DNA from 2 places in the Streptomyces sp. NPDC058773 genome. Region 1 is predicted to be linked to the other one. Evidence: riboswitches for the same ligand, from Rfam matches in the RefSeq annotation. Region 1 holds a riboswitch; the other holds the start of a gene.
What was found. Region 1 has a riboswitch for ZMP and ZTP ahead of glyA (serine hydroxymethyltransferase). Riboswitches for the same ligand answer to the same signal wherever they lie in the genome.

Region 2: it holds a riboswitch for ZMP and ZTP, as region 1 does, so the genes downstream of both, ACFW5B_RS11490 (bifunctional 5,10-methylenetetrahydrofolate dehydrogenase/5,10-methenyltetrahydrofolate cyclohydrolase) here and glyA (serine hydroxymethyltransferase) in region 1, are expected to answer to the same signal.

The regions. Positions count from the first base shown of each region.
Region 1 covers NZ_JBHYPE010000026.1:10,288-15,538, forward strand. The annotation lists gene ACFW5B_RS22055 (tetratricopeptide repeat protein) at 1-709, shown strand, start outside; gene rocD (ornithine--oxo-acid transaminase) at 729-1,934, opposite strand; ZMP/ZTP riboswitch at 2,065-2,156, shown strand; gene glyA (serine hydroxymethyltransferase) at 2,199-3,470, shown strand; gene ACFW5B_RS22070 (cytochrome P450) at 3,514-4,848, opposite strand; gene trpS (tryptophan--tRNA ligase) at 5,125-5,251, shown strand, end outside.
Region 2 covers NZ_JBHYPE010000009.1:215,990-221,240, forward strand. The annotation lists gene ACFW5B_RS11480 (NAD(P)/FAD-dependent oxidoreductase) at 1-194, shown strand, start outside; gene ACFW5B_RS11485 (NADH:flavin oxidoreductase) at 349-1,470, shown strand; gene ACFW5B_RS11490 (bifunctional 5,10-methylenetetrahydrofolate dehydrogenase/5,10-methenyltetrahydrofolate cyclohydrolase) at 1,596-2,450, opposite strand; ZMP/ZTP riboswitch at 2,472-2,560, opposite strand; gene ACFW5B_RS11495 (hypothetical protein) at 2,599-3,567, opposite strand; gene ACFW5B_RS11500 (hypothetical protein) at 3,730-4,050, shown strand; gene ACFW5B_RS11505 (hypothetical protein) at 4,181-4,402, shown strand; gene ACFW5B_RS11510 (SPFH domain-containing protein) at 4,506-5,251, shown strand, end outside.

The DNA of each region.
Region 1 (5,251 bases):
TCTCACCGGGTACATGGCGGTGGATGAAGGCGTTCATGGCCTTGCGCAGCAGTACTATCTCAAGGCATTGGAACTTGCCGGAGCGGCAGAGGATCACTCGACGTACTGCACAACGCTTCGGGGGATGAGCGTGCAGGCTGTTGACCTACGGCACGGCAGGCAGGCAATGCGGCTCGCTGACGCTGCCGCCGCCGCGTCTCCGCAAGCCGGTCCGCGAATGCGAGCCTTCCTTGCTGGACAGCAGGCGCATGCCTCCGCGCAAATCGGCGATCACAGCAATGCGCTGATGTATCTACGAGAGGCCGAGGTGGCCATGGAGAGGGCGGAGTCCAAGGGGAAAGCATTCGGCTCATACGATCCGGCGGCCCTGAATTACCACACCAGTCAGGTCCGGTACGAACTCGGCGATGTTCCCGGCTCCATCAAAGCCATGCAGGAATCGGACAAGGTGCGTTACAGCGTCTACCGTCGCGCTCGCGTCCGCCACCGAGCCACCTTGGCCGAGCGTCAACTGGAAATCGGACACCTTGAAGCGGCATGCGCGACATGGCATCTCTCCTTGGACGATTACCCTCTGGTGCAGTCGGGGCGGGCAGATCAGCGCATGCAAACAATGTTCAAACTCATCCGCCCCCACCTAAAAAACCACGCCGCCCGGGAACTCGACGAACGCGCCCGGCTCGTCACCCCGGCCTCACTCTCTGTCTGAGGGCCGTCCCGGCCCCGTCTCACCCCTCCAGCACGCCCCGCAGCTGGTCGAGCCCCCAGTCCAGGTCTTCCTTGCTGATGACCAGTGGGGGCGCGATCCGGATCGTCGAGCCATGGGTGTCCTTGACCAGCACCCCGCGGGCCATCAGCTGTTCGGAGATCTCCCGCCCGGTGCCGCGCGACGGGTTGATGTCCACCCCGGCCCACAGTCCGCGGCCGCGCACCGCGTCCACCGTGCCGTCGCCCACCAGCAGCCCCAGTTCGCTGTGCAGATGCTCGCCCAACTCCGTGGCCCGCTGCTGGAATTCACCGGTCCGCAGCATGGCGATGACCTCCAGGGCCACGGCACAGGCGAGCGGATTGCCGCCGAAGGTGGAGCCGTGCTCGCCGGGGGCGAAGACGCCCAGCACCTCGCGCGACGACACCACCGCCGACACCGGCACCACACCGCCGCCCAGCGCCTTGCCCAGCACATACATGTCGGGCACCACGCCCTCGTGCTCACAGGCGAAGGTCCGGCCCGTGCGGCCCAGCCCGGACTGGATCTCGTCGGCGATGAACAGCACGTTCCGGCTGCGGGTCAGCTCCCGTACGCCCGCCAGATAGCCCGGCGGCGGCACCAGCACGCCCGCCTCGCCCTGGATCGGCTCCAGCAGCACCGCGACCGTGTCCTCGTCGACGGCGGCCTCCAGCGCGGCCAGGTCGCCGTACGGGACGATCTCGAAGCCGGGGGTGTACGGGCCGAAGTCGGCGCGCGCCTCGGGGTCGGTGGAGAAGGAGACGATGGTGGTCGTCCGGCCGTGGAAGTTGTTGCCGGCCACGATGATCTTCGCCCGGCCGTCCGGGACGCCCTTGATCTTGTAGCCCCATTTACGGGCCGTCTTCACCGCCGTCTCGACCGCCTCGGCGCCGGTGTTCATCGGGAGCACCAGCTCCATCCCGCACAGCTCCGCCAACTGGGTGCAGAAGTCGCCGAACCGGTCGTGATGGAAGGCGCGCGAGGTGAGCGTGACCCGCTCCAGCTGTGCCTTGGCCGCGTCGAGCAGCCGGCGGTTGCCGTGGCCGAAGTTCAGCGCCGAGTACCCGGCGAGCATGTCCAGGTAGCGGCGGCCGTCGACGTCCGTCACCCAGGCGCCCTCGGCGGTGGCCACGACGACGGGCAACGGGTGGTAGTTGTGCGCGCTGTGGGCTTCGGCGGCGGCGATGCCGCGTTCCGTGGACGTCACCGGTGACTCCGTTCGGTAGGCCGTGCGGGACGCGGACCCTGCCGCGTCCCTCTCCATTGTTGCGCTCGCCCGGACCGTCCGGCCTGCGAAGATCCGCCGGACAGGGCCGCGCGGGTGTCCTACACTCTGCGGTGCGCATCGCGACTGGCGTACGGGGAAGCAACCCCGAGGAAGCGGTGCGCGGCAACCATCACGAGGTGCCGCCCCGCCTGGGCACCCCGGGACCACGACCGGCAACACCGATCGACCGCCCCGGAGGACGCCATGTCACTGCCCCTTTCCCATCCCGCGCTGAGCGCCGCCGACCCCGAACTGGCCGCACTGGTCGGCGCCGAGGAGCAGCTCCAGTCCGACACGCTGCGACTGATCCCCAGCGAGAACTACGTCTCCGCCGCCGTCCTGGAAGCCACCGGCACCGTCCTCCAGAACAAGTACAGCGAGGGGTACGCGGGCCGGCGCTACTACGAAGGCCAGCAGAACATCGACCGCGTCGAGACGCTGGCCGTCGAGCGCGCCAAGGCCGTCTTCGGTGTGGAGCACGCCAACGTCCAGCCGTACTCCGGCTCGCCCGCCAACCTCGCCGCCTACCTCGCCTTCGCCGAGCCCGGCGACACCGTGCTGGGCATGGCGCTGCCGATGGGCGGCCACCTCACCCACGGCTGGGGCGTCTCGGCGACCGGTACGTGGTTCCGCGGCGTGCAGTACGGCGTACGCCCGGACACCGCGCTGATCGACTTCGACGAGGTGCGCGACCTCGCCCGCAAGGAACGCCCGAAGATCATCTTCTGTGGCGGCACCGCGGTCCCCCGCACCATCGACTTCGCCGCCTTCGGAGAGATCGCCCGCGAGGTGGACGCCGTCCTCGTCGCGGACATCGCGCATATCGCCGGCCTGATCGCGGGCGGCGCCCACCCGTCCCCGGTACCGCACGTGGACGTCATCTCCACCACCACCCACAAGACCCTGCGCGGCCCGCGCGGCGCGATGCTGATGTCCCGGGCGAGCCACGCCAAGGCCGTCGACAAGGCCGTCTTCCCCGGTCTCCAGGGCGGCCCGCACAACCACACCACCGCCGCCATCGCGGTCGCGCTGCGCGAGGCGGCCCAGCCGTCCTTCCGGGATTACGCGCACGCCGTCGTCGCCAACGCCAAGGCGCTCGCCGAGGCGCTGCTCGCCCGCGGCTACGACCTGGTCTCCGGCGGCACCGACAACCACCTGGTGCTGATCGACCTCACCTCCAAGGAGGTCCCCGGCAAGGTCGCCGCGAAGGCGCTGGACCGGGCCGGCATCGTCGTCAACTACAACACCGTCCCCTTCGACCCCCGTAAGCCCTTCGACCCCTCCGGCATCCGCATCGGCACCCCGTCCCTCACCTCCCGCGGGCTGGGCACGGACCGGATGCCGCTGGTCGCCGAGTGGATCGACCGCAGCGTCCAGGCCGCGGCGAAGGGCGACGAGGAGGCGCTGACGGTGATCCGCGGCGAGGTCGCCGAGCTGATGGCCGGCTACCCGGCGCCGGGTCTGCCGACGGACTGACACCGCGCCTTCGCGTCGCTCCGCCCGGCTCACCGGCTGCTGATCAGCCGGTGAGCCGGACCGGCAGCACCTCGATGCTGTTGCTGACGAAGCTCGGGTGCGCCGGCAGCTCGGCGGCCGGGACGGCGAGGTCGAGTTCCGGATAGCGGGTGAACAGCGCCTCCAGCGCGACGGTCGCCTCCAGCCGGGCCAGCGGCGCGCCCAGGCAGTAGTGCGCGCCGTGGCCGAAGGACAGGTGCCGGGCGGCGGGCCGCCGGGTGACGTCGAACCGGTCCGCGTCGGGCCCGTAGGCGTCCGGATCACGGCCGGCCGCCGAGTAGGAGGCCAGCATCGGGGTGCCGCGCGGGACGAGGGTGCCGCCGATCTCCAGGTCCCGGACCGGGTAGCGGAACGGGAAGTGGGCGACGGGGCTGTCGTGGCGCAGGGTCTCCTCGACCACGTCGTCCCAGGTGGCCCGCCCGTTCCGCACCAGCTCCAGTTGCCCGCGGTCGGTGCACAGGGCCCGGACCGCGTTGGTGATCAGATTGAGCGTGGTCTCGTGCCCGGCGATGGTCAGCGACAGCAGGGTGCCGACCAGCTCCCGTTCGCTCAGCCGGTCGCCGTCCTCCTCCCGGGCGGTGAGCAGCGCGCTGGTCAGATCGCCTCCGGGGTCCGCCCGCCGGGCCTCGGCGACCTCCGTGAGGAGGGCGGTGATCTCACGGTTGACGGCCGGCACCTCGGCCGCGGTGCCGGCCGTGCTCACGATCAGGTTCGACAGCTCGTGCAGCCGGTCGCGTAACCCGTCCGCCACTCCCAGCAGTTCGCAGATCACGCTCATCGGCAGCGGATAGGCGAAGTGCCGGCGCAGATCCACCGTGCCGTCGGCGTCCGCGGCCCGCGGCAGCGCGTCCAGCAGCCCGGCCGTCAGCTCCGCGATCCGGGGCCGCAGCGCCGCCACCCGCCGCCCGGTGAACACCCGGGTCACCAGGCCGCGCAGCCGCCGGTGGTCGGCCCCGTCGGCGGTCGTCATGCCCTCGATGGTGGCGAAGAGGGCCAGCGGCCAGCCGGGCGGCACCGTACCGTCGTGCAGGGCCGTGAAGTGGCGGGGGTCCTTGGCGACTTCGGGGTGCGCCAGCATCTCGCGCAGCGCCTCGTGGCGGGTGACGGCGACCGCGGGCACCTCCCCGGGCAGCAGCACCGGCACCACCGGCCCGGCCGCCCGCAGCCGGGCGTCGGCCGTGGCCCGTCCGGGAGCGCCGGGGCCACCGGGAGCGAGCCGGTGGGGCAGTCCGTCGCCGGGATGTGCGGGGCAGGCGGCGCCGGGGGAGAGGGGCTCGGGCGAGGGGGATGGCGCGGGCTCGGGCCGGCGGGCGTCGGTGGTCGGCTGTGCGTCGCTCATGCGGCGGTCCTCACAGATCGGTGACGGTGATCCGGGGCGGTGCACGGGTCCACAGGCAGGGGCCATGGGAACGGCCCCTGGGTACGGCGACGGCGCCGTGGCCACCACGGCACCGCCGCGAGGCCACGACAGCCCCACGATTCCAGCTCCCGCCCGCCCCGAACAGCCCGCCGAGGCCGCTCCGGCACCGGCCCACCGCCCCGCTGCCGCCCGGTACCGTCGCCGGGCGTGCCACCACACGCCGGTGCCCCTCCCCGACCTGAGACAATCGGAGGCATGGCTCTCCCTCGTCCGCGTGTGCTCTCCGGCATCCAGCCCACCGCCGGCTCCTTCCACCTCGGCAATTACCTCGGTGCGGTGCGCCAGTGGGTGGCGCTGCAGGAGTCCCACGACGCCTTCTACA
Region 2 (5,251 bases), on a different contig from region 1:
GACTCCAGTTCGCCGGCCGGCGGCTGCCCACCGACACCCCGCGCATCGTCGAGGGCTCGCCCGACGACCGCAGCTTCCTCGCCTGCTACGAACGCGACGGGCGCACCACCGCCGTCCTGGCCCTCAACCGCCCCCGCCCCTTCATGCGCCTGCGTCGCGAACTCACCCGCGCCGCCCAGCCGGCCACCGCCTGACCTCCGCCCGGAAGACGTCAGGTGTGGCGCAACAGACAGTGCGAGCAGTGCCCTGCGTGGATGACGGCGCCGCCGTGGGGTGTTCGGTACAGCGGGACGCCCGCCTTTGCCGGTGGCGTTCCGCGACCGCGTTCCCTCCCTAGGAGACCCACACGTGACTGTTCACGCCTCCGCCACCCGAGCCGCCCGGACGCTCTCCCGTCCCTTCGCCCTCGGCGGCCTCACCGTGCCGAACCGGATCGCCATGGCGCCGATGACCCGCGAGTTCTCGCCGGGTGGTGTACCGGGCGCCGATGTCGCGGACTACTACGCGCGCCGTGCCGCCGGCGGCGTCGGCCTGATCATCACGGAGGGGACCTACGTGCGGCACCCCGCCGCCGGAACCAGCGACGCCGTCCCCCGTTTCCACGGCGAGGACGCGCTCGACGGCTGGAGCCGGGTGGTGGCGGCCGTGCATGCGGCGGGCGGGACGGTCATGCCGCAGCTGTGGCACGTCGGCATGGCCCGTCAGGCGGGCGCGCCGCCGTTCCCCGACGCCCCGCCGTCCGGCCCGTCCGGCATCGCGCTCGACGGCACCGGGTCCGGGCGTGCCATGACCCAGCAGGACCTCGACGACGTCATCGCGGCGTTCGCCGAGGCGGCGGCCACCGCCGAGCGGCTGGGCTTCGACGGGGTCGAACTGCACGGCGCGCACGGCTACTTGATCGACCAGTTCCTGTGGTCGGGCACCAACCGGCGGACCGACGGCTACGGCGGCAGCCCCGCCGCCCGTACGCGCTTCGCCGCCGAGATCGTGGCGGCCTGCCGGGAGGCGGTCGCTCCGGACTTCCCGGTGCTCTTCCGGATGTCCCAGTGGAAGATGCACCACTACCGGGCCCGCCTGGCCGAGAGCGCGGAGGAACTCGAAGCGGTCGTGGCGCCGCTGACGGACGCCGGTGTCACCGCGTTCCACTGTTCGACGCGCCGTTACTGGCTGCCCGAATTCGAGGGCTCGGACCTCAATCTCGCCGGATGGGTCAAGAAGCTCACCGGCCGGCCGACCCTCACGGTGGGCTCGGTCGGCCTCGACAACGAGTTCCTCGCCACGTTCAAGGGCGGACAGGCCGGTGTCACCGGCATCGACGGCCTGCTGGACCGCCTGGAGCGGGACGAGTTCGACCTCGTCGCCATCGGGCGGGCGCTGCTCGGTGACCCGGAGTGGGCCGCCAAGATCTTCGAGGGCCGTACCGACGCACTTGTGCCGTTCGACGCCTCGATGCTGCGGACGCTGAACTGACGCTCGGCGAAAGCGGATTGCCGGACGCGCGACACCGGGGCGCGGCATGCAGGAGAGGGCCGCGCCCCGGTGGCCCACGGGACGAACCGGTACGAGCGGACCGTCCGGTGCCCGGCGGGCGGTGCTCAGCCCGCGTTCAGCTGGGCGGTCGCGGCGTCCACGGTCTGGGTGAGCAGGGTGGCGATGGTCATCGGGCCGACGCCGCCGGGGACCGGGGTGATCAGCGCGGCGCGGGTACGTGCCGCATCGAAGTCCACGTCCCCGACATGGCCCGGGTTGGACCCGGCGTCGACGACCACGGCCCCGGGTTTGATGTGCGCACCGCCCAGGAACCGGGGCCGGCCGACGGCGGCGATCAGGACATCGGCCTCCCTGGTGACCGACGCCAGACCGGTGGTCCGGGAGTGGCAGTAGGTGACGGTGGCGTTGCGGCCGAGCAGCAGCATTCCGACCGGCTTGCCGAGGATCGCGCTGCGGCCGACCACGACGGCGTGCTTGCCCGCCAGGTCGACGTCGTAGTGATCCAGCAGCCGGAGGATGCCGCCGGGCGTGCAGGAGGCGAAGCCGTCCAGGCCGAAGCTCATCGCGGCGAAGGAGTGGCCGGTGACGCCGTCGACGTCCTTCTCGGGAGCGATCGCCTCGAACGCGGCGCGCTCGTCGATGTGCGGACCGGCCGGGTGCTGCAACAGGATGCCGTGCACCCCGGCGTCATCGGACAGCGCGGTGAGCGTGTCGACCAGCTCCGCGGTCGTCGTGGCCGCGGGCAGCGCGACGTGCCGGGAGACGATGCCGGCCTTCGCGCAGCGGTTGCGCTTCATCCGGACATACGTCACCGAGGCGGGGTCGTCGCCCACGAGTACGGTCGCCAGACACGGGGCCGTGCCGGTCCGTTCGGTGAGGTCGGCCGCGCGCCGGGCGGCCTGTTCGACGATGCCGCGGGCGAGTGCGCTGCCGTCCATGAGGCGGGCGTCCTGGGCCATGGGCTGCTCCTGAGCGTCGTGGGAGATCGCCCAGGCGCGCGGCACGGACCGTGGAGGGCCGGGCCGCTCCCCGGTGGTGCTCCACCCAAGCGCCAGTCACGGCCCGCCGCCCACTGTAATCGACCGCGACTGCGCGGCCCAGGGGTGGTCACCCGCCGCCCCCGCCCTGGTTCGGTGCGGAGAGCGGTGGTTGGGGCGCGGTGCCGGCCTGCCACTGGCTGAGGATGCCGTCCCAGTCGTGCTGGGCGGCGGTGATGGCATTGGCGTCCCACAGGGGCTGGGCGGGCGGCTGGTACTGGGGAGGCTCGTCGTGGCCCCGGTAGTCCTGATACTCCTGATACTCCTGCTGGTTGGGGTAGTTGTGGTACGGCTGCTGCCTCCAGGGTTCCTGCTCGTACGGCTCCCGTGGGGCCTGCTGCGGTCGCTCGCGCCAGGCCAGATGGGGTGTCTCCGACAGTGGCGTGGGCGGGACGTTGACGAGTCGGCGATGCCGTCCGGTGCGGTCCGAGGCGCGGGCGTGGACGGTGCGGCTCTCGGTGGCCAGTTGTTGGGCGCGGGAGACCAAGAGCCGGACGTCGAGACCGAGTTCATGGGCCAGGGCGGTGAGGTCGACGCCGTTGTGCCAGCTGCTCATCAGGACCGCGTCCAGGGCCGGGGCCCAGGCCGGTTCGGAGGGCTGGGGAGCGGCGGCCGGGGCCGTCGGCGAGGGGGGCGCGGCGGCGGACTGCGCGGCGGTCCCCTGCGCGGACTGCGGCGCGGCGGGCTGCGGTACGGCGGGCTGCTCCTCCGGGGCCTGCTGCGCGGGCTGTTGCTGAGCGGGGGGCTGCTGAGCGGGGGGCTGCTCGGCCCTGGGCTGGGCGAGCAGGCTCTTGGCGACCGCGCGGGCGTCCTCCTTGCCCACCGTGCGCCGGGCCAGCCGCACTTCGCGTTCGTCCAGGCCGAGCAGGTCCGCCACCACCGCGTCGCTGCCCACGGTCACGGCGAAGGCGGCCAGGGTGCGCGAACGGCGGGCCTCGGCCTCGTCGAGGAGTCCCTGTGTATGGCGCACCTCGTCATCGCTGCTGCAAAACGCCTGTGCGAGTACCGCGTGGCGCTCCCACAACTCCCTCGGTTCCATGACTGCGACAACGTTCCTTCGTCCGGATTGGACTGCTTCCCGGCCATAGATCACTGCATGAGGTGATATTCGAGGGAGATCCGTCCCTGTCTGCCGGGCGGACGTGGGGCCCGCTGCGAAAATACGCAGTGACCCCAGCGTCGAAGAATCGTTTCTACGGCCATGAGCGTCCCCTCTTCCGGCACCGTCGCAGGTCACGGACAGACGTCCCTCCCCCGCCCCGGGCAGATGCCGCGGTGGATCACCGCGGACGTCATCAGGCAGACACCGGTGTTCGCCGGTCTGGTGAAGCAGTGGACCGAGCGCGCCGCCACGGTGCCCGGCGTCGCCGATCCCGAGTGGCAGCGGCTGGTCTCCTACCGTGCGCTGATGGAGGAGACCGAAATCGCCCTCACGGCTCTGCGGCCGCACCGTGCGCCCGACGTGCTGCCGCCGCGGAAGCCCGTCGTCCCGGCGGCCCGCCCGGCCCGGCTCGACGCCTGAAGGGGGCCGCGGCGGCCGCCCGCACCGGCGGCGCGAGCGGCACCCCGGCCGGAGTACCGTTGAGTTGTCGAGGATTTCCCGCTGTCCGGCGGCTGCGCCGACAGCGGCTTTGACCAGCGACGGAGCCCGAGTGAGCGCGAGGGATGACACGGACTTCGGCCCGATCGGGGTGATCGGGCGGGTGACCGTCGCCATCCCGAGCGACGGCCCGGGTGAGGTGCTGCTGCCGGTTCGCGGCGGCACCGAGGCCTTCGCCGCCTGGTCCCGCGAGCCCATCGCCCGGCACACGCAGGTCATCGTGGTGGACCACACCTCGGCGCGGTCGGTGATCGTCGCGCCGCTGCCCGCGTGACCGGCGGACCCGCAGACCGTGGCCGGTCGCGGGCGCACTCCGTTGTCCCGCGGCCGTCCCCGCAGCCGGCCGAGGCCGGTCGGAACGGACCAGGAGCCTTCCGATGTTGTTCTGGCATGTTCCCGCGCCGAACGAGGCGCTGTTGATCTCCGGCTCGAAACGCCGGGCCGAGGACGCCCAATTCCGTATCGTCACCGGCCATGGCTGCTGGGTCATGCCCGTCAAGCAGAAGGCGAGCGTGCTGTCGCTGTCGCTGCGGGAGGCCGAGATCTCCGAGGACTGCGTCACCCAGCAGGGCATCCGGCTCGGCGTCCGGGCGGTCGCCGTCTTCAAGGTCGGGGACGACCAGACGTCCATCGCCAACGCCGCCCGCCGGTTCCTGTCCGAGCAGGCCACCATGGAGGAGCTGGTGGGCCGGATCTTCGCCGGTCATCTGCGCTCGATCGTCGGCGGACTGACCGTCGAGCAGATCATCCGGGAGCGGGACCGGGTCGCCCAGGAGGTCAAGGACGGCAGCCACTCCGAGATGGAGAAGCTCGGCATCGTCGTCGACGCCCTGCAGATCCAGGAGATCGCCGACACCTCCGGCTACATCACCAATCTCGCCGCACCGCACGCCGCCGCGGTGGCCAGCACGGCCCGGATCGCGCAGGCCAAGGCCGACCAGGAGGCGACCGAACGCGAGCAGCAGGCGGCGGCGTTGAAGGCCGAGTACGAGCGGGACACCGCCATCAAACGGGCCGGGTTCCTCGCCGAGACCGAGCAGTACAACGCCCGCGCTGCGCAGGCCGGCCCGCTCTCCCAGGCCAGGGCCTCACAGGAGGTCATCGAGGAGCAGACCGCGCTGGC